Regions from separate parts of the Neobacillus sp. B4I6 genome, predicted to be linked through region 1. Evidence: riboswitches for the same ligand, from Rfam matches in the RefSeq annotation. Region 1 holds a riboswitch; each other region holds the start of a gene.
The links. Region 1 has a riboswitch for S-adenosylmethionine ahead of metK (methionine adenosyltransferase). Riboswitches for the same ligand answer to the same signal wherever they lie in the genome.
Positions count from the first base shown of each region.

Region 1 (5,791 bases):
TCAACATATACTTGATGCCATACCATGAACATCAGCACAGTCCAAATCTTCCTGCTGTTATCGGCTTTACCTTGGCAATGGTCTTCAAGCAATTGAAGCACATATGATTTATTGATCAAATGATCCGTATTGCTTTCGCGGATAATCTTCTTCGCCCATTCGTTCATTTCATCCTTTAACCAATGACGTATTGGTACAGGGAACCCAAGTTTCTTCCGATCAAGTACATGGGCAGGTACAACACCTTCGGCTGCTTTACGTAAGATATACTTCGTCGTTCCATGCACTGTTTTCAGGCTGGTCGGAATTTTTGATGCCACTTCGAAGACCGCTTTATCAAGGAATGGCACACGAAGTTCTAAGGAATGAGCCATCGTCATTTTATCGGCCTTCAGCAAAATATCGCCGCGCATCCATGTATGGATATCAATATACTGCATCCGGTCAACAGGATCATAACCAAGCGATTCAGCGTAAAGCGGCTTCGTTATATCAGTGTAATCTAATCCCTCACGATAGACATTTAGTAGTTCGCGCTTTTCTTCTTCGGTAAACATTTTCGCATTACCAATGTAACGTTCTTCCATTGGAGTTACACCGCGTTCGATAAAGCTTTTTCCTCTCATTCCCTCAGGCATCATACCCGCTATCCCTTTTAAAAGCACTTTTCCTGCTCTCGGAATTTTATTAAACACCTCTAAGGATTGCGGCTCGTGATAAATATTGTAGCCGCCAAATAATTCATCTGCACCTTCACCTGAAAGAACAACGGTTACGTGCTTTCTCGCTTCACGGGCAACAAAATAAAGCGGGACACAAGCAGGGTCTGCCAGCGGATCATCCATATGCCACATAATTTTTGGAATTTCATTCATATATTCCTGCGGTGAAATCACATAGCTGATATTTTCGACACCAAGCTTCTCAGCTGTCTCTTTTGCGACATCAATTTCACTGAATCCATTATGCTCAAAACCTACCGAAAAGGTTTTAATCGCAGGGTGATATTCTTTTGCAATCGATGCAATAATCGAAGAATCAATCCCGCCAGAAAGGAATGAGCCTACTGGAACATCACTGCGCATGTGCATTTTTACAGAATCGAACAGGACATCTTTAATTTCCTTGATAAAGTCAGGCTCTGATTTGTGAACTGGTTTAAAGTGTGCTTTCCAATATCTTTTGATTTCCATTGGTGAGCCAATCTTTTTGGTAAAAAAATGACCTGGCTCTAATTTCTTAATACCATCAGACATGGTGGTTGGTTCAGGAACAAATTGGTAGGTCAAATAATGCTGCAAGGAATCATAGTTAATAACATCATTTTCGAGCCCCAATAGAATACTCTTTTTCTCAGAGGCAAAAAATGTTCTTTCACCATCTTCAAAATAAAAAAACGGTTTAATCCCGAACGGATCACGCGCGCCATAAAGAGTTTGTTCTTGTTTATCCCAGATGACAAAGGAGAACATTCCGCGTAGTTTTTCGACGGCTTTTTCCTTCAAATGGCTGTAGAGTGCAATAATAACCTCGGTATCAGAGCTAGTTGAAAAGGTTAATCCTTCGCTCAATAGTTCCTCGCGCAGTTCTACATAGTTATAAACTTCACCATTAAAGATAATCCAATAGCGTTCATTTTCATACGTAAGCGGTTGATGACCACTCTCAATATCAATGATACTTAAACGGCGGAACCCAAATTGGATATGATCATCATAATAAAAACCATCATCATCCGGCCCGCGATGAGTTATAATATCGTTCATATTTTTAAATTGTTGTTTTTGCTCATCACTATAGTTTTGTGTTTTGTCGTGTACACAACCGATAAAACCACACATTATGTACTTCACCTCATTCTAAATATCCTTTAAAAGGACGTATTGCTCCAAAGCGCAAACGCCTTGCGCTAGTGCTAGACAGAAAAACATACTCTCTAATACTACCACTTTTTTTATTAAAATTGCACTGTGAACAATAGGCAAATTAATTATCATCATTTTTTACTTCTTTTGACCTGCCTAAACATTACATTTTATTCACTAATTGAATTACTATACAGGTAAATAGACGGAGAAATAAAAACGGGAGCTACATGTAGAATGTAACCCCCATAACGTTTTATAGATTTGCTTGTTGGCGTAATGTTTCTACTTTATCTGTGCGCTCCCAAGGAAGATCCACATCTGTACGGCCAAAATGACCATAAGCTGCTGTTTGTTGGTAAATTGGGCGACGAAGATCCAACATATTAATGATACCTGCAGGACGAAGGTCGAAGTTTTCACTTACTAAATCAACTAACACGTCTTCGCTCACTTTACCTGTCCCAAACGTATCAACTGCAATCGAAACGGGTCTAGCAACTCCAATTGCATAGGCAAGTTGAACTTCTACCTTATCAGCAAGGCCAGCGGCAACGATATTTTTGGCAACATAACGTGCGGCGTAGGCAGCTGAACGGTCCACTTTTGTAGGATCCTTACCAGAGAATGCACCACCGCCATGGCGAGCATATCCACCATACGTATCTACAATGATTTTACGGCCTGTTAAGCCAGCATCCCCTTGTGGTCCGCCAATAACGAAACGGCCGGTTGGATTAATAAAGTATTTTGTCTTTTCATCGATTAATTCTTTTGGAACTACCGGATTAATAACATATTCCTTCAAGTTACGTTGAATTTGCTCTAACTCAACTTCAGGATTGTGTTGAGTGGAAATAACAATCGTATCAATGCGTACTGGTTTATCGTTCTCATCATATTCAACCGTTACTTGTGTTTTTCCGTCTGGACGTAAGTAATCAAGAACCTTATCTTTACGTACTTCTGTTAAACGGCGAGCAAGTTTGTGCGCTAGTGAAATAGGAAGAGGCATAAGCTCTTTTGTTTCATTACAAGCAAAACCAAACATTAAACCTTGGTCCCCTGCACCAATTGCTTCGATTTGTTCATCAGACATTTGACCTTCACGCGCTTCCAAAGCTTGGTCAACACCCATCGCGATATCTGGAGACTGTTCATCAATAGATGTTAAAACAGCACAGGTTTCTGAGTCAAAACCGAATTTCGCGCGATTGTAGCCGATGTTTTTAATCGTTTCACGAACAATTTTTGGAATATCCACGTAGGTAGATGTGGTGATTTCTCCTGCTACTAGCACTAGTCCTGTTGTTACTGAAGTTTCAGCCGCAACACGGGCATTAGCATCCCTTGCTAAAATAGCATCTAAAATGGAATCAGAAATTTGGTCACAAATCTTATCAGGATGACCCTCAGTAACTGATTCAGAAGTGAACAAACGACGTTTTGTTGACATCTGAATTCCTCCTATAATATGAGATAATCGAGGTTTTAGAAAGGTTACAGGAATACTTCCTTAAACATCGAGAATTTGATACGGTACTCATTCCCTTAGTATGTAATAAACAAAGGATTTTTATTAGAGACTCTTTTCATAAAGGACTTATACAAAACAAAAAACCTTACCAGAGAGGAAAGGTTGTTCCGGGCCTTTCGCTCTTATCGTTCAAGGTCAAAGCCTTGCGTCAGATTAGCACCTTCGCATCCTGAAAAGGACCTTTTAAGTGGTCAATCTTTTCATACTGCAGGTTGCTGGGTTTCATTGGGCCTGTCCCTCCACCAGCTCAGGATAAGAGAGTATCCGTTCAAATTAGAATAATATCACACTGCCCAACAATGTCAATGAATTTTTTAAGAAATGTTTTTCAACAAAATGGGAAATATACGAAATATGTTAGTATCTTTTATAAATTTTTTTTATATCTTCAATTAAAGTTTTATAATATATAAATCCAGTTAAATAGGATACATTAATTCAGCTAATGTGTTATACTTTTTATATTATTAACAATCTAAAAACTAAATAAAGGAAGGTCTCATTAAATGAATTCTGTTGATACTCCTAATGAATTAAATCAATTGTTAAATGAAAGTCATGTTCATGTGCAATTATCTGTTCCTCAATTAGTTGAGAAAGTCTTAACCCGTCATGAAGGAGCATTAACTTCTACGGGAGCAATTAGTGTCGCTACTGGAAAGTATACTGGCCGGTCTCCACAGGATAAATTCATTGTTTTAGAAGATTCAACTAAAGACAAAATTGAATGGGGCACGACCAATCAACCAATTTCAGAACCGGTTTTTACAAAGCTTTATCAAAAGGTCATTAATTATTTACAACAGAAAAATGAGATCTTTGTTTTTAAAGGATTTGCGGGTGCTGATAAAAAATCACGTTTATCCATCCAAGTGGTAAATGAATTAGCGTGGCAAAATTTATTTGTACACCAGTTATTTATTCGCCCGTCGGATGCTGAACTACTTACCCATGATGCTGGATTTACCGTTATTTCTGCACCTAATTTCAAGGCAGATCCGGCTATCGATGGTACCAACTCGGAAGCATTTATTATGATTTCTTTTGAAAAAAGAATTGTTTTAATAGGTGGTACAGAATACGCAGGGGAAATGAAAAAGTCGATTTTTTCTGTAATGAATTATTTACTGCCTGAAAACAATATTTTTTCGATGCACTGTTCTGCCAATGTTGGGATTGAAGGCGATGTTGCTTTATTCTTTGGCTTGTCTGGAACTGGCAAAACAACCTTATCAGCGGATTCCAATCGTCGATTAATTGGTGATGATGAGCACGGTTGGTCCTCTAATGGTGTCTTTAATATCGAGGGGGGCTGCTACGCAAAATGTATCAATCTTTCTCGTGAAAAGGAGCCGCAAATCTTTGATGCCATCCGCTTTGGAACTGTCCTAGAAAATGTAACATTGAATCAGGAATCAAGAATCCCTGATTATGATGATGGAACGTTGACCGAAAATACACGTGCCGCTTATCCGATTGACGCAATTGATAATATTGTTCAACCAAGTATCGCTGGCCACCCAAATACGATTGTCTTTTTAACCGCTGATGCATTCGGAGTCTTGCCTCCAATTTCAAAATTAACAAAGGAACAAGCAATGTATCACTTTTTAAGTGGCTACACCTCTAAACTAGCCGGAACAGAGCGTGGAATAACGTCACCACAAGCTACCTTCTCCACTTGCTTTGGTGCTCCATTCCTGCCGCTGCCTGCGACTCGTTATGCAGAAATGCTCGGTGAAAAAATACTTGAGCACAATGCCAATGTTTTTCTTGTCAATACTGGCTGGACCGGCGGCGAATATGGGGTCGGTAATCGAATGAAACTTTCCTACACGCGCGCTATGGTTGAAGCCGCTCTTGAGGGAGAATTAAACCATGTGGAGACTGTCAAGGACGCGATCTTTGGATTAAATATCCCGCTCCATATTGCAGGTGTACCAGACGAAGTCCTACAGCCGATTAAAACTTGGTCGGATTCGCAGGCATATGAAAAGAAAGCAAAGGAATTAGCCGCAAAGTTCCGCGAAAACTTTAAAAAGTTCACTAATGTTTCACGTGATATTGAAGAAAAAGGCGGACCAATAGCATAATATCGAAAGCCCATATCGATTCGATATGGGCTTTCTAATCTCATTAGTTAGTCGAATTTAATGAAATTAATTGATAGGTTATGGTCGTGCTGTTATTTTGCAACTCGACTTTTTTTATCAATGCGGTACCACTTGAATCACTATCGATTGTTTTTCTTACATCAATCGGAATCTCAATTGGATAAAGTCTGTACCCTTCTTTTTCTAGCAAAAAGACGTTTTCTTCCACTCGTTTTTCTCTACCTTTAGTTACAATCATCGTATTTAACTCAAGAGGCATACCCATAAACATCCGC
Region 1 is NZ_JBNPWB010000002.1:179,089-184,879, reverse strand. It holds gene asnB (asparagine synthase (glutamine-hydrolyzing)) at 1-1,841, opposite strand, end outside; gene metK (methionine adenosyltransferase) at 2,122-3,321, opposite strand; SAM riboswitch class I at 3,522-3,661, opposite strand; gene pckA (phosphoenolpyruvate carboxykinase (ATP)) at 3,909-5,495, shown strand; gene QF028_RS02695 (DUF2584 domain-containing protein) at 5,539-5,781, opposite strand.

Region 2 (5,791 bases), 6.1 Mb from region 1:
TACAGATTGTGATGATGGAGGATGGTGTTAACTAGGTAAATTTCACGTGAATTCTGAGTCAAATCTCTATTTTTAAAATGACAATAATGATAAAGTTAACATAGGCAGAAGAATACACACGTAATCAATATTTTAGAATATGTTAACATAAACAACTTCTAATACAGGTGATGGATGATGAATGATTCGTATGTTGACAAAGTTCTTATTGTCGAAGGAAAATCAGATAAAAATAAGGTCAAAAGAATTGTTAAGGAACCAGTAGAGATTATTTGTACCAATGGTACAATCAGTATCACAAAATTAGATGAACTAATTGAATTTCTTGAGGATAAGGATGTCTATATTCTTGTGGATGCCGACTCCTCAGGTGAAAAGCTTCGCAAACAGTTAAAACGAGAATTTCCCCAAGCGGAACATTTGTATATTGATCGGATGTATCGTGAGGTGGCAACTGCGCCAGTGCACCATTTGGCAACCGTTCTAATAGGGGCGAATATCGATGTTCATACTGAATTTTTAGAAATGGGTTAAAAGATATATGAACGAATGGAATCGAACAGATTTATCTGCCTTTCTTGAAAAAAAGGCGACCGGGTTAGTCTATTTTTATACACCCATGTGCGGTACCTGTCAGGTAGCTTCAAAAATGCTGCAGGTCATTGAGCAACTAGTAGAGTTAGATATGGGAAAAATGAATTTAAATTTCTACCCAGACCTTGCTAGGGATTTAGCAATTGAAAGTGTCCCTTGCCTATTATTTGTTGAAGCCGGCAAGATAAAAGAAACCCTCTACGCTTTTCAATCAGTTCCATTTTTGCTTGAAAAAATAAAACAGCATTTATCCTAAGCAGATGCGCGCTTGCATCTGCTTTTTAGGTGTACTCAAGCCTCTTAAGTAAAATCCTACCCGAGAAGAGAGGGAACAGTCCGCAACATGGTCTGTTCATTAAGTGGGACTTTATAACAAGTAAATGGGGGTTGATAAAAACTACATAAGCCTCAATAGGGATTCGATACCCAAGGCTTTCTAACAGCTGGCGGAGTAGGGATTCACTTCGTTGTAGTTGATGCAGGGGATTTTTGTATTCCTTTTTGGGTAGAGCATAGAATCGGTCACCTTCAAATCCTTTCACAAGGTTATGAAAGCGAATTTTATCCTTTTCAGCTAATTTCATTCGCGAGTTTAGAAATCTTAAAATTTTAATTTCATCTGATTCATTACGGTCTTTAAAACTCATAATCCACATCCTTTCGATATCGAATCTAACTTCATTTTACAAAATGCTGCCCTTTAATCAGCAGTAATGTTTGAATAATTTTCAACACTTTTCAAAAAATTCTCTCCATCCGACATATTTCTCAGGAAATCTCCGTAAATCCCCTCCAAAAGGTTGATAATTGTCGACCACTTTAAAGAGGATTTCATGCCCCGTTCCTGTATATTTAATATAAGAGAGCAGACCGGAGTGGTGGATTATGATAGAGATGCTGAAAAACTTTCAATTAGCAATCAAACAGCAAAGGCATGTTCTGCCGTTACTAGAACATATCGATTTGCGAGTGAATTTGGTTTGTGAACAAAAAGCCATTCAGATTATCATAAAGAATGGAGAAATTTTCATACTTCATGATAGCGAAGTGACACGAACGATATCCGAAATCCGCGGTGACCTTAAGGCAATGAAACAACTACTTGAAGGGAAGGAACGGTTAAGGGCCCTTGAACATAACGGCCAATTACGTATTTCCGCTCCAATTCGCAGCACATTATTACTAGAATCTGTCTTCTATTTGACAAAGGCACAGGAAAATTTACCAAAAATAACAAATTTCTAATCAGAGCTATTGACTCGGAATTAAACTTACTGTAAAGTTTTAGGTGAATAATCAAATAATAAAGACAATTCAATAAACATTCTTATCGAGAGTGGCGGAGGGACTGGCCCTTTGAAGCCCAGCAACCGGTTTATAACACAATCACACGGTGCTAAATCCAGCAGAGCGGAGATGCTCTGAGAGATGAGGAGAGAGTCCCCCCTCTTCTATGAAGCGGGGGTTTTGTTTGTTGAATTGCAAAAAAGGAGGAAGTAGTATGGGTGAAAATCAAAAGAAGTATCGTTTTGAAACATTGAGTGTTCATGGTGGATTGTCTCCGGATCCGGTAACGGGGGCTCGAGCCGTTCCGATTTATCAAAACAACGCCTATCAATTTAAGAATACAGAGCATGCGGCAAACCTATTTAGCTTAGCGGAACCTGGGTACATATACACACGCATTCACAACCCTACTACTACCGTTTTTGAAGAAAGAGTAGCATTATTGGAAGGCGGCGTTGGTGCCCTAGCAGTTGCTAGCGGTATGGCAGCGATTACCCTCGCCATTTTAAATATTGCTGAAGCTGGCGATGAAATCGTATCGGCATCAAATCTCTATGGCGGAACATATAATCTTTTTGCAGTGACGCTTCCAAAATACGGGATTAAAGTGAAATTTGTTGACCCTGAAAATCCGGAAAACTTCCGTGCGGCTATTACCGACAAAACAAAGGCTGTTTTCGCTGAAACGATTGGTAACCCAAGCCTTCGTGTACTTGATATTGAAAAAGTCGCCGATATTGCCCATGCAGCAGGTGTTCCATTAATTATTGATAACACCTTTGCCACTCCATATCTGTGCCGGCCAATTGAATATGGTGCCGATATTGTGATTCATTCTGCCACCAAATGGCTTTTAGGAAATGGAACAACTACTGGTGGAGTTATTGTCGATGGTGGGAAGTTCGATTGGAATTCGCCGCGATTCCCTGGTTTTACAACGCCAGATGCCAGCTACCATGACCTGGTTTATGCAGAAGCCCTAGGTGAGATCGCCTATATTATCAAAGCCCGTGTCCAATTGCTGCGGGACTTAGGACCGGCGTTAAGTCCGCAAAATTCCTTCCAGTTTATCCTTGGACTTGAAACACTGCATGTTCGAATGAAGGAGCATGTGGCTAATACAAAAGAAGTGGTGGAATATCTAACCAATCACCCTGCTGTGGAATGGGTATCTTATCCAGGACACCCATCCCACCCAGATTATGAATTAGCCAAAAAGTACTTGCCAAAAGGTGCAGGTTCCATGGTTGTCTTCGGGATTAAAGGCGGTAAAGAAGCAGGAGCCAAATTAATCGATTCGATTACTCTATGGGCGCATGTGGCAAACGTTGGCGATGCAAAAAGTTTAATTATTCACCCAGCAAGCACCACCCATCAGCAATTAGATGCTGATGGCCTGAAAGCTGCAGGTGTAACAGAGGATTTGATTCGCCTTTCAATCGGTATCGAGAATGTTGAGGATTTAATCGAAGATCTCGAATCAGCTATTTTGGCTGCTACTGGTGTAATCTCATTAAAGGTAAATGCATAAAAGTTACCAAAACTTATTTTTCCGAATATGAAGTTATTTTCATTGACACCCCTTTTTATCCATGATACGATAACTTTCGTAATATAATTACTTAAACAAATTAACGTTTTAATTGAATATAGGTTACTTGATGCTCTTATCAAGAGAGGTGGAGGGATGTGCCCGATGAAGCCCGGCAACCGTCAATATTTATTATTGAAATGGTGCCAATTCACACAAAGCGATTGCTTTGGGAGATGGGAGAAAGGATTATTTTTAATGATGCCTTTCTGCCTGCGCAGAAAGGCTTTTATTTTGTTAAAACAGAATCTTTTTGTTGAAAAAGTCAAACCCTATATTATATAAGCGGTATATTACAATACAAATCTTTCAGAATGTTAAGTAAATTGGATAAGAAGCAGGTGATTCAATGATATCAATAAAAAATGTCCAGAAGATATTCCCTTCTAAACAAGGTCAGCTAAGAGCCGTCGATGATGTCAACCTGGAAATACAAGAGGGAGAAATATTCGGAGTGATTGGATACAGTGGTGCTGGTAAAAGTACCTTAATCCGAATGTTAAATGGATTAGAGCTGCCAACCGACGGAACTGTAACAGTAGCTGGCCGCGTTATTTCGAAGATTAAAGGCAGTGAGCTTCGAAAAGCACGTCAGGAAATCAGCATGATATTTCAGCATTTTAATTTACTGTGGTCGAGGACGGTTAGTGAAAATATCGCTTTTCCACTCGAAATTGCAGGTGTAAATGGTCCACAAAGAAAAAAAAGAGTGGAAGAGCTTATTAAACTAGTTGGCCTAGAGGGAAGAGAAAATGCTTATCCATCCCAGTTAAGCGGTGGACAAAAGCAACGGGTAGGGATTGCCAGGGCACTCGCTAACAATCCAAAAGTGCTGCTTTGTGATGAAGCAACCTCCGCACTTGACCCGCAAACAACAGATTCTATATTGGATTTGTTAGTGGATATTAATAAACGGCTTGGTTTAACGATTGTTTTGATTACCCATGAAATGCATGTCATCCGTAAAATATGCCACCAGGTGGCAGTAATGGAAAACGGAAGAGTCGTTGAGCTTGGTCCGGTGTTGAATGTGTTTAAAAACCCGCAGCAGCCGATTACAAAGCGATTTGTCCAGCAGGTAACGGAACCGGATGAAACGATAGAAACAATCAAACATCTACTCGAACTTTATCCGCATGGACAAGTGGTTCAGCTCTCATTCATCGGGGCAGCAGCAGAACAACCATTAATCACAAACGTCATCCGAGATTTCGATGTTGTCGTAAATATTCTTCAAGGGAAAATTTCGCACACGCAAAACGGATCATACGGAACATTATTTATTCACTTGGATGGACAGTCAAGCGAAATACAGAAAGCCATCGATTATATTCACTCACAGCAAGTCGGCGTGGAGGTGATCAGTAATGGCTGATTTTATGGAAATGGTAAAGTGGGAAAATTTAATAGAAGCAACACGTGAAACCATTTATATGACTTCCATTTCAGTATTTACGACTTTCATATTAGGATTATTCCTCGGTCTGCTATTATTTTTAACAGATAAAGGAAATATATGGGCTAATCGGACTGTTAATGTCGTTATTGCTGGCTTTGTTAATATTTTCAGATCGATCCCCTTTATTATCTTAATTGTTTTATTAATTCCTTTTACAAAATTATTGCTTGGGACCATGCTCGGTGCAAATGCAGCGATGCCGGCCCTAATTATTGGAGCAGCTCCTTTTTACGCACGAATGGTAGAAATTGCCCTTAGGGAGATTGATAAAGGTGTTATTGAGGCATCACAATCGATGGGGGCAACACAGGGTCATATCATTTTTAAAGTATTAATACCGGAATCCTTGCCGGCATTAATTTCAGGGATTACAGTTACAGCAATTTCGCTCGTCGGCTTTACAGCGATGGCCGGAGTCATTGGAGCTGGGGGACTTGGCCATTTTGCCTACCTTGAAGGTTTTCAGCGTAATCGACCGATTGTCACATTAGTTGCAACGATTGCGATTTTAATTTTAGTATTTATCATCCAATTTGCTGGAGATTATTTTACAAAGAAAACTGATAAACGATAACAGGAGGAGTTAAATTATGAAAAGAGTATTTAGTTTTATTGTCATTGCTCTATTAGCATTTGCCCTAACAGCGTGCGCTGGTGCTAAAAACGATGCGGGGGAAAAAGAAGGAAAAGATGGTAACAAGAAATTAGTCGTTGGTGCATCTGCTGTGCCGCATGCGGAAGTGCTAGAAGCGGCAAAACCCTTATTAAAGAAAAAAGGTATTGACCTAGAAGTGCAAGTTTTTCAAGATTATATCCTGCCAAACGTAGCGTTAAGGGATAAAGAACTCGACGCAAACTAT
Region 2 is NZ_JBNPWB010000002.1:6,231,248-6,237,038, forward strand. It holds gene QF028_RS32835 (YusG family protein) at 1-31, shown strand, start outside; gene QF028_RS32840 (toprim domain-containing protein) at 178-534, shown strand; gene QF028_RS32845 (thioredoxin family protein) at 542-850, shown strand; gene QF028_RS32850 (nuclease-related domain-containing protein) at 876-1,250, opposite strand; gene QF028_RS32855 (SCP2 sterol-binding domain-containing protein) at 1,480-1,839, shown strand; SAM riboswitch class I at 1,919-2,029, shown strand; gene QF028_RS32860 (O-acetylhomoserine aminocarboxypropyltransferase/cysteine synthase family protein) at 2,096-3,412, shown strand; SAM riboswitch class I at 3,546-3,655, shown strand; gene QF028_RS32865 (methionine ABC transporter ATP-binding protein) at 3,822-4,847, shown strand; gene QF028_RS32870 (methionine ABC transporter permease) at 4,840-5,505, shown strand; gene QF028_RS32875 (MetQ/NlpA family ABC transporter substrate-binding protein) at 5,522-5,791, shown strand, end outside.
Region 2: another riboswitch for S-adenosylmethionine. It lies ahead of QF028_RS32865 (methionine ABC transporter ATP-binding protein); the one in region 1 lies ahead of metK (methionine adenosyltransferase).

Region 3 (5,791 bases), 3.9 Mb from region 1:
TTTAGAAGTTGAATTTTCAAAACATATTCCCGCTGAATACATGCCGCTTCTAGAAAAAGCCTTGGCAGAGGCTGGCCGTGAGCGACTGAAGCCGATCAAGGAATTGCTTCCTGAGGAAGTAAGCTATTTTATGATCAAAGCCTATGTTTATTTTATTAGCAAAAAGAAATAGATTGGCAAAAAGATAGCACACATCAAAGAAATGTTAAAATTATCAATATTTTTAGAATATTCTTAATTATTGTCGATTGCCCTCTTATATTGTTGATATTTCCCCGGGAATTTGTCGATATGACACCTAATAAAAGAACAGGGCAGCATGTAAACTTAGCTGCCCTGTTCTTTATCATATTCATCTAAAAATGGCTTATTAGCATAATAGTACATCATCGCCATGAAAACAGCGCCGCCAATCAGGTTGCCAATCGTTACAGGCACTAGATTGTGAATCACTCCACCCCATGAAATCGTCCCTGGATGGTTTAAAACTAAGGCAATGGCAAACGTACACATGTTAGCGATACTATGTTCATATCCGGAAATAAAGAAACAAAAGACAAACAGCATCATCGCAAACATCTTCGGTCCATCGCCTTTTAACCCCATCGGAAGAAAAAAGGCCATACAGACGAGCCAATTACATAGGATTGCTCGGAAAAATAGCTCGGTTATTGGGACCTGCATTTTAATCTCGACTACATGAAGTAAAAAGCCGTTAACCTCGGAACTTTCATACAGTCCCGTTGTAAAAATAATAAAGGCAAAAACCGCCGCCCCAAGTATGTTACCCGCGTAACTGCAAATCCATAGTTTTACGACGTCTATCCAGGTCATTTTCTTGCGAAGTGCGGCATAGGTGTAATAAAACGTATTTCCAGTAAACAAATCACCACCGCCATAGGCAATTAAAATGATGGCAGCCCCGAAGGTAAGTGCCGCTATCGGATAGGCAAAAGGGTTATCCTTAACATAAAAGAAATTCCCCGTTTTAAATGCTACAATGACCCCGAAGCCAATAAACATACTGGCAAGCGCCGCCCGTAAAATATAACGAAGGATGCTTTGCCGAAAGATTTTCAGCTTTTTAAGGGCGAGTTTCTCGGCTTCTCCTAAAGGCTGCATTTCCATGTTAGTCATAACCACCATTCGCAATTAAATATTATCCTTTTATTTTTTATCCAAAGTGCTGTGGTTATGTATTAGTGGGTAAATTTTTCATAAAACAAGCATAGAATAATAGTATTTTTTAAAACATAAACTTTTGTAATGGTTAAAAATAGCAATAACATCCGTAATTCAGTTATAATAGAGAAGTTTTTTGAAGACTGATTTTAAGGAGTCATTATGTCAAAATTGAAAAAAATTACCCCTTCATATGATCCATGGGAAGCCTATTTAGATATTGAGCAATATGGAAAGCCTCAATTAACCAATATTGAATTCACCACGACGACCCTTTGTAATATGCGTTGTGAGCATTGCGCAGTAGGATATACACTCCAAACAAAGGATCCGCAGGCGCTTCCTCTGGATTTGCTCATACAAAGATTAGAAGAAATCCCGACACTTCGATCACTTAGCATTACCGGTGGAGAACCGATGTTATCCTTATCCTCGGTAAAAAATTATGTTGTACCGATTTTAAAATATGCCCATGAGCGCGGTGTACGGACGCAGATTAATTCCAATTTAACCCTTGAATTAGATCGTTATGAATTAATCGTCCCTTTTTTAGATGTCTTACATATCTCGCATAACTGGGGGACCGTCGATGATTTTGTCGAGGGTGGTTTTGCCAGAATGGAACGGAAGCCGGAATATGAACAACGGGAACAATATTTTAAAAGAATGATAGATAATAGCCGTGAACTGGTAAAAGCAGGAGTGATGGTATCTGCTGAAACGATGTTAAACAAGCGGACACTACCGTATTTAGAAAAAATTCACCGTCAAATTGTTGATGAAATGCTTTGTCAGCGACATGAAATACACCCAATGTACCCAAGTGATTTTGCTAGCAATCTCGAAACCTTATCACTTAATGAAATAAGAGAAGCGATCCATCACTTACTAGATGTCAGAGATGAAAATGTGTGGATGCTGTTTGGCACGCTCCCATTTTATGCGTGCAGCAGTGAACAGGAGGATTTAACTCTCCTTCAAAGCTTGTATAAAAGTAAAAATGTCACCGTCAGAAATGACCCTGATGGACGTTCGCGACTGAATGTAAATATTTTTAACGGAGATATTATTGTTACTGATTTCGGTGATACACCATCCCTAGGAAATATCAAGACTACAAATCTGTTACATGCATATGAAACCTGGCAGTCGTCAGCCTTGGCAAAAGAATTAAGCTGTCATTGCCCGGCGGTTAAATGCCTTGGACCCAATATATTAGTTAAGAACAGTTATTATCAAGAAATGGACTTTACTAAGCGAAAAAACAGAATAAAGTAATAAAGCAAAAGCACTTTAAATCATTTAATTTAAAGTGCTTTTCTACTTATTCCTTGCCCAATCTTAAAGTTATTAAATCGAGTGTTTTACAAGCTTTGGATGACGGTGCATTGAAACAAATAAAATAAATCCGCTAATAATTAATAATGAACTTGTGCTGATAAAAACGGCAGAAAAGCCATAGTAACCAGATATAAATCCACCCAGCATCGGGCCGACAATATTCCCAAGGAAACGCAAGCTGGTATTATAGCCTAATACTTCACCTTGCATCGCAATCGGTGCTTCTTGGCGGATATAGGCAATCCGTACAGGAATAATTCCGCCAATCGTGACACCCAGGGCAAAGCGGATGATAACGAGTTGCCAAAAGCTAGAAACTGCGGCTCCAGGCAAGTAGACAATCCCCGCTAGAAAAAGAAGAATAACTAATATTTTAATATACCCATACTTATCAGCTATTTTTCCCCAATTCCTCGACATCAATAAATTCCCCAGTCCCGCAGCGGAAAAAGCAATCCCAGAATAAAAGGCAACATTAGTTGTGCCATGCAGATCGCTAACAAATAAGGACAAAATTGGTTGAATGCTAAAGTGAGCAATCTGAACAAGGGCTGAAATTAGCAGGACTGTTAATAACACAGGGTTACGAATAATGTGTTTAAAAACTTCCTTGCTCGAGTAATGTGTTTTTGCCCCTTTAGACACGGGTATCAAGAATTCCTTTGTGGTAATCACTAACAATGCAGAGATAAAAATCGAAATGGACGTCCATTTAAAGGTAGTAGAATAGCCAAGAGAATCAGCTAAAACACCGCCCAGCATCGGTCCTAACAAAGAACCTGTAATACTACCTGTTTGCAATGTACCAAGAACGCGCCCCGCAATCCCCTTTGGTGTTTGCGTAGAGATAAAAGCTTGTGACATCGGGATGAAGCCAGAAAAGAAACCCATGAAAAAGCGCAGCAACAGTAACTGCCAGACAGAATGGACATAGCCCATTAGAAAAATAGATAAGCCCATCCCTAATCCGGAAATGATAAGGATTTTTTTTCTCCCATAACGGTCGCCAATTCTCCCCCCAAATCGGTGAGAAGAGGAAGGCAGAAACAAATGTAATCCCAAATGTGATTCCTGACCAATGCTGGACATATTTTTCCGAAAAGTCACCAAACGTCTCAATGTACAACGAAATAAACGGCATAACCATTGTCATACTTCCGGCTACAAAGAAGTTCGCAAACCACATGATCATTAAATTACGCTTTGCACTTCTTTCCTGATCCATTATTAATAACACTTCTTTCTAAATGTATTTCGATTAACTAAATATTATCATACAGAAATTTCTGATAATTTTAAAGGGATATCCCTTTTATATAAAATAGGAAATTACGTTTACTACTATTCAAAGGTTTTGGCGGATTGGGAATAATACCTTTATTAGAAATATTCAAAACACTATTGACAACTTGTTAATAGGAGACTAAAATCTAATTTATTACTTTAAATGAATAATACGTTCTCTTATCAAGAGTGGCAGAGGGACTGGCCCGATGACGCCCAGCAACCGTTCCGTTTGGAATTGGTGCTAAATCCTGCAAAACAATTTATTGTTTTGAAAGATAAGAGAGGAGTAGTCCCTTAATTTGTGATGAAACCTCTCTTTTCTGGAGAGGTTTTTTATTTTTATATAAAAACAAACCTTTCCAATCGGAGTAATGGAGTATTGATAAGAATCTAAAAGGGGGAGCTTTAATCATGAAAAGAAATATCTTTAAAAGTACACTCGTATCAGCGTTAGCAGCAACACTCTTACTCACAGGCTGTGCTTCTGAGGGAGAAAAAAAACAAGCAAGCGCTCATAAAAAGGTTTCACTTGAAGGTGTATCTGAAAAGTTTACAAGTGGTGATCCGTTAAAAATCAAGGTTATCCGTAAAATTGGCGGTGATGATCATACTGCCCAATTCTTAGCAGGTGCAAAAGAAGAGGGAGAAGCCTTAGGTTTTCAAGTGGACGTGTTTACCGCAAATGGTGATACAGCTAAGTTCCATGATGCTATTAATCAGGCATTAGACCAGGATTATGATGGATTTATCATTTCTCATGGTGACGATGATGCGACTGTTAATGATGTAAAAAAGATAGTTGAAAAAGGAAAAAGTGTAGTTACATTTGACTCCAATCCAAATATTGCGAAGGTTGATGGAGTAACGCTTACTTCACAGGATGATGAAGCCTTAGCAACTTTAGCCCTTGATCAACTCGTAAAGAATACAAAGGGTAAAGCAAATATTGCCTACCTATGGGTCGACGGTTTCCCTGCAATGGTTAGACGTAATAAGGTTTATCAAGAAGTCCTTTCAAAAAATCCTCAAATTAAAGAAGTGGAACGCTTTGGTGTGGCTGCGGCAGATACAAGTGTACAAACACAAAACGCAGTTGCAGCCATGTTAAATAAATATCCAAAAGGCAAACTGGATGCCATATTTGCTACTTGGGATGCTTTTGCAATCGGTGCAGCACGAGCTTTGAAAGAAGCGGGACGTGAAGAAGTGAAGATTTATGGAATCGATGTTTCCAATGCGGATCTGCAAGAAATTCAAAGAAAAGGCAGCGCTTGGAAATACACAGCAGCTGTCGATCCGAAACTTATCGGTGCTGTTGATATGAGAATACTTGCGAAAAAGCTTGCAGGTGAAGAAACACCACAGACCTTTGATTTAGATGCTTCACTTGTTTCACAAGAAAATCTTCTCAAAGCAAAAGAGCCTGTAAACATGGTTAATCTGGCAAAAATTATCCCAGGCTGGGGTCAATCGACTGCATTTGAGGAAGAGTGGATAAAGACGTTAAAGAAGCATTATAAAGAATAGTCGGTATACAACTAGACACTCTCTTTTTCAATAGATGAAGAGAGTGTTTGCTTACGGGGGATGATTTTGATGAGATCAACATTGGAGATGAAAAACATCTCAATAGAGTTTCCTGGTGTGAAGGCATTGAATCAGGTCGACTTTTCGATGGAAACGGGAGAAATCCAAGCTTTGATTGGGGCAAATGGGGCAGGGAAATCAACGTTAATGAAGGTTCTCGCGGGTGCTTATGACCACTATACCGGTGAAATAAGGTTAGATGGGAAAAACCTGAAGATTCGTTCTCCGAAAAATGCACAGGACGCAGGAATACAAATCGTTTATCAAGAAGTAGATACGGCTCTCATTCCGTATTTAACCGTCGCCGAAAATATTATGCTCCTCGATACAGTCCATAACATGGGGAAAAAGCAATGGATGAAATGGAAAAACCTTCATCAAAGAGCGGATGAAA
Region 3 is NZ_JBNPWB010000002.1:4,052,101-4,057,891, reverse strand. It holds gene recQ (DNA helicase RecQ) at 1-172, shown strand, start outside; gene QF028_RS22360 (formate/nitrite transporter family protein) at 328-1,128, opposite strand; gene yfkAB (radical SAM/CxCxxxxC motif protein YfkAB) at 1,345-2,460, shown strand; partial or broken gene QF028_RS22350 (MFS transporter) at 2,533-3,748, opposite strand; SAM riboswitch class I at 3,985-4,092, shown strand; gene QF028_RS22345 (sugar ABC transporter substrate-binding protein) at 4,222-5,337, shown strand; gene QF028_RS22340 (sugar ABC transporter ATP-binding protein) at 5,407-5,791, shown strand, end outside.
Region 3: another riboswitch for S-adenosylmethionine. It lies ahead of QF028_RS22345 (sugar ABC transporter substrate-binding protein); the one in region 1 lies ahead of metK (methionine adenosyltransferase).

Region 4 (5,791 bases), 3.2 Mb from region 1:
AGGATTTCTTCCTTCATTCCAGCCTCAGCAATGACCTCACCCCACGGGTCAATAATAATCGAGTGACCAGCAAACTGGTTATTTGGGTCATTTCCAGAACGGTTACAGGCAATTACATAACATTGATTTTCAATTGCTCTGGCAATTAAAAGGGCCCTCCAGTGGGACAATCTGGGTGCAGGCCATTCGGCCACAACAAACAGTGCTTCTGCACCTTCTGATGTGTGAGCGCGTATCCACTCTGGAAACCGGATATCATAACAGATCGACCCAGCAAACTGGTGATTATCAAGTTGGAAAAGTCCCTTCTCGGCACCAGGCTCTAAGAAAACATGCTCATTCATGAGTTTAAAAAGATGTAGTTTACTATACTTGTGCACCAGCGTGCCATCTTTATTGATGATGAGGAGAGTATTTTTTACTCCTGTTTCTTCACGGTTCGCAACTGAGCCGCCAACGAAATGAACCTGATTTTGTTGTGCTGCATTTCTCAGAAATTCAATCGTTTGTACTGCTTTTGGGTCTGCAATTTCATTCAGGCGGGTCAAGTCATATCCCGTTGTCCATAGTTCCGGAAGGACAATGATATCGGGTTGTTCAGTCAGTGCATTTTCAATGAGTCTTTCCGCAGTTTGGTAGTTTTTATTGGGATCACCGAAGACGATATCCATTTGCAGACATGAAATTTTTAATTTCACGAATCTTCACCTCGTTTGAAATTTCGGAATTTTTTCTTTACAAGCCGTTATAAAAGTTATATCATTTGTGACTAGAATTTCACAATGATTCTTAAAAAAAATTAAGCAGGTGAGAACAATGAAGCAATTTCCACCATCAGAATTATTAACTAGTCTTCCAAAGCAATTTTTTGCTTCACTTGTTAAAAAAGTGGGGGAATATATTTCACAAGGGTTTGATGTGATTAATTTAGGGCAAGGCAACCCTGATCAGCCAACGCCTTCTCATATTGTTAAAAAACTTCAAGATGCAGCAGCGAATCCATTAAATCATAAATATTCTCCTTTCCAGGGGTATCGTTATTTAAAACAGGCTGCCGCTGATTTTTATTTAAGAGAATATGGAGTGACCATTGATCCGGATAAAGAAGTGGCGATTTTGTTTGGGGGTAAAGCAGGACTTGTCGAAATTCCTCAATGCTTATTAAATCCGGGGGATACCATCCTTGTACCTGACCCCGGTTACCCGGATTATTGGTCTGGGGTTGCTCTTGCACAAGCTGAAATGGTTACAATGCCGTTACGAGAGGAAAATAACTTTCTGCCGGATTATTGCGAACTGGATAAGTCTGTTTTATCACAAGCAAAGTTAATGTTCCTTAATTATCCTAATAATCCAACGGGAGCTACAGCTACTCATGAATTTTTTGATGAGACTATTAAGCTAGCGAGTGATCATGATATTTGTGTTGTTCATGATTTTGCCTATGGTGCTATTGGTTTCGATGGTGAAAAACCAATAAGTTTTTTGCAGGTTGAAGGGGCAAAAGAGGTTGGGATAGAGATATATACTTTATCAAAAACCTTTAATATGGCAGGCTGGCGTGTTGGTTTTGCTGTTGGGAATGAGAGTGTGATTTCAAGCATCGAACTTTTACAGGACCATCTTTATGTTAGTTTATTTGGGGCTGTGCAAGAGGCAGCGGCTGAGGCTTTAATGGGCCCTCAGGATTGTGTACGGGAACTTAACGATCTTTATGAGCGAAGACGTAATGTATTGATTGATGGGCTTCGTTCATTGGGATGGAATGTCACCGCGCCAAAGGGGTCCTTTTTCGCGTGGCTCAAAGTTCCTGAGGGCAAAACATCTGAGGAATTTGCTTACATTTTACTCGAACAAGCACATATCATGGTTGCACCGGGAATTGGCTTTGGAGAATTTGGAGAAGGATATGTCCGTGTTGGGTTATTAACATCAGAACAACGATTAGCCGAAGCTGTTGAAAGAATTAGTCGTTTGGAAATATTCTGTTAAATTGATTGACATTTTATATTTTTCTTGCGATAATGCAAATTAAAGTTAAACAACATTAAAAACTTTATAAAATACGAATCGTTTTCTTATCAAGAGCAGGCGGAGGGAAAAGCCCGATGAAGCCCGGCAACCGACTTAAACCAGTTTTAGGCACGGTGCTAATTCTTGCAGCAACAAGCTGATAGATGAGAAGATGTTAGTTTGCTGCTAACCTCTTCTTTGTTGAAGAGGTTTTTTATGTTTTTTGAAAGGATGTTTTTGAATGTCTAAAATAATTGCTACATATTTACTGCATGATGAAAAAAAACCAACCAAAAAGGCTGAAGAGATTGCACTTGGATTAACTGTAGGTTCATGGACGAACTTGCCTGAACTAGAGCAAAGCCAATTACGCAAGCATAAAGGGAGTGTGGTATCCGTTGAAACGATACCTGCAGAAAAAGGTGACCAATCTTTAATCCGCATAGCCTATCCAGCGATTAATTTTTCTAATGACCTGCCTGCTATTTTAACAACCGTTTTCGGTAAGCTTTCATTAGATGGAAAAATAAAATTACTAGATTTACAGTTTGATGACGGATTAAAGAGTCAGTTCCCTGGCCCAAGGTTTGGAATTGAAGGTCTTCGGAAGAAATTAAACGTTTATAATAGACCGCTTTTAATGAGTATCTTTAAAGGAGTGCTCGGTAAAGATCTCGCATTTTTAGTTGAGCAATTAAAGCAACAAGCCCTTGGTGGTGTAGATTTTGTGAAGGATGATGAAATCCTTTTTGAAAATGAGCTGACACCATTTGAAAAAAGAATTGTCGAAGGAAAAAAGGCATTGCAAGAAGTATTTGACCAAACAGGACATCGAACTTTGTATGCAGTTAACCTAACGGGTAGAACATCGCAACTGAAGGAAAAAGCAAGGAAGGCTGCAGAGCTTGGAGCGGACCTCTTACTGTTTAATGTGTTTTCCTATGGCATAGACGTCCTGCAGGAATTAAGAGAAGACGATGAAATTGCCTTACCGCTTATGGCACATCCTGCAGTTAGTGGTGCTTTTACATCATCTCCAGTTTATGGATTATCCCATTCATTATTGCTTGGAAAGTTGCTTCGTTATGCTGGTGCTGATTTATCGTTGTTCCCATCCCCATATGGAACCGTGGCGTTAGAGAAGACGAAAGCACTGTCGATTGCAAGTGAGTTAACCGTAGAAGATATCTTTAAAAAGTCATTCCCAGTTCCATCAGCGGGAATTCATCCAGGCTTGGTTCCTTTATTAATTCATGACTTCGGTAATGATTCTGTCATTAATGCAGGCGGAGGGGTCCATGGCCATCCAGAGGGTGCACGCGGAGGGGGCCTTGCGTTCCGTCAAGCGATTGATACCAATCTTAAAGGAAAGTTATTAGCCGAAGGTGCAAAACAGCATCCTGAGCTCCATACGGCACTAAAACTATGGGGTAATGCAGAGGTGACCGTATGACAAAACCAGTGATTTTTTGTGATTTTGACGGAACGGTAACTGAAAGTGATAACATCATTAGCATGATGGAAAAGTTTGCTCCTCAAGGGTGGGAACGGATTAAAGATCAAATCCTCTCACGTGAGATTTCGATCAATGAGGGAGTTGGGAAACTTTTTTCCTTATTACCAAGTAAGTTAAAGGATGAACTGACTGAGTTTGCGATTGAAAATGCAAAGATTCGCCCAGGATTTGGAGAGTTTGTTGAATTTGCGCGTGCAAAAGGTATTCCATTTTATATTGTTAGTGGCGGTATTGACTTCTTTGTTTATCCAATCTTGGAGAAATATGGTCCATTTGATGGAGTTTATTGCAATGAATCGGATTTTACAGACGAGAGAATAAAAATTCTATGGCCGAATGAATGTGATTCATTATGTAACAATGATTGCGGATGTTGTAAACCAAGTATTATTCGTAAATTAAACACTCAGGAAAACCGTTTCAAAATTGTTATTGGAGATTCGGTAACCGATCTCGAGGCAGCAAAACATGCGGACTTTGTGTTAGCAAGAGATTTACTTCATGAAAAATGTGTGGAATGGGGAATCAATCATCAAGGATTTACTTCCTTTTTCGATTGTATCGAGGAGATTAAAAAAAGAATTGAGGTGGATGAACTAACATGCTAAATGAAAGATGGAACGAATTAGCCGATGTAAAGGATGAGTTAGCTGAGCGTGATTGGTTTATGGGTACGAGCGGTAACCTGGCGATTAAAGTAAGTAATCATCCGCTTCAATTTTTAGTCACAGCAAGTGGAAAGGATAAACGGAAGCGAACAGATGAAGATTTTTTACTCGTTGATGAATTTGGCCGTGCAGTTGAAGAAACACATTTAAAGCCCTCAGCAGAGACACTTCTCCATGTCGAAATTTACCGTCGAACCAATGCTGGCTGCAGTCTCCATGTGCATACGATTGATAATAATGTGATCTCAGAAGTTTATGGTGATAATGGTGAGGTTACATTTAAAGGGCAAGAGTTGATCAAGGCTTTTGATAAGTGGGAAGAGGACGCAGTCTTAACAATACCAATTATCCACAATTTTGCCCATATCCCGACACTTGCCAATAAGTTTTCTGAATATGTTTCAGGAGATACTGGAGCTATCTTGATTCGCAACCATGGGATAACGGTATGGGGGAGAACTGCCTTTGAGGCTAAAAAAATCCTTGAAGCCTCAGAGTTTTTATTCCGCTACCAATTACGTTTACTAGAGCATAAACCATATCAATTATTTAAAGTAGTGTAAAAAATATTAAAAATGAGAGGATGATGAAGAATGGCATATATTACTTTTCAAACCAGAGAAGAGCAAATTCATGAACAAGATGAGGTTGCAAGCTTTCTGGAGTCGCAGGAAGTTATTTATGAAAATTGGGATATTAGCAAGCTTTCCGCTGAACTCGTAGAAAAGTATCTTTTAAGCGATGAAGAAAAGAAAGAAATTCTAGCTGCATTTGAAGGTGAAATCGCAGATATTTCTGCTAGACGTGGATACAAAGCGCAAGATGTCATTTCTTTATCAGAAAATACTCCAAATTTGGATGTATTACTGACAAACTTTAAAAATGAGCATCATCATACAGATGATGAAGTTCGTTTCATAGTCAGCGGTCACGGTGTCTTTGTCATCCAAGGTAAAGATGGTGAGTTCTTTGAAGTACATCTCAATCCAGGAGACTTGATTTCTGTACCTGAAAATACAAGGCACTATTTTACCCTTGAAGAAGATCGGAAAGTGGTTGCTGTAAGGATTTTTGTTACCACCGAGGGATGGGTACCTATTTACGAAAAAGAAGAAGTAAATAAATAACAGATACTAAAACTGGCTGCAGATTATTGCAAGCCAGTTTTTTTATTATGTATGTAAGTATGGAGAATTAGAATAAAACGCTTGCAAACTAGAAGAATTTTGTCGTAAAAACAAGAATTTATTTGAGGAATTTGTCGAAAAACGAAAGAAATAGAATGTTTTGTCTACTTTTGCGATTGTGTTTACTTTTATAAAAATTCTTGTCATAATTCATCAAGTAGTCTAATTTTTCGTTGTTTACAGTAATAGAGTAAGAGGTAGGGGGATAATTGTGTGCGAGTATAGTAATACCCATAATGAAATGATTGAAGAGATAAAGGCTAAAAGGGAATTAATGATAAATAGCGCCAATACACAGGGATTTACCAATGAGATGACAATAAAATATAGCCAGGAGCTAGATGAATTAATAAATGAGTACCAAAAAGTAATGGATCAAATCTCCAGGCCAAATGAAGAAATTAAAT
Region 4 is NZ_JBNPWB010000002.1:3,414,462-3,420,252, reverse strand. It holds gene QF028_RS18990 (carbon-nitrogen family hydrolase) at 1-698, opposite strand, end outside; gene QF028_RS18985 (pyridoxal phosphate-dependent aminotransferase) at 817-1,992, shown strand; SAM riboswitch class I at 2,076-2,184, shown strand; gene mtnW (2,3-diketo-5-methylthiopentyl-1-phosphate enolase) at 2,255-3,466, shown strand; gene QF028_RS18975 (2-hydroxy-3-keto-5-methylthiopentenyl-1-phosphate phosphatase) at 3,463-4,137, shown strand; gene QF028_RS18970 (methylthioribulose 1-phosphate dehydratase) at 4,131-4,760, shown strand; gene QF028_RS18965 (1,2-dihydroxy-3-keto-5-methylthiopentene dioxygenase) at 4,791-5,324, shown strand; gene QF028_RS18960 (aspartyl-phosphate phosphatase Spo0E family protein) at 5,596-5,791, shown strand, end outside.
Region 4: another riboswitch for S-adenosylmethionine. It lies ahead of mtnW (2,3-diketo-5-methylthiopentyl-1-phosphate enolase); the one in region 1 lies ahead of metK (methionine adenosyltransferase).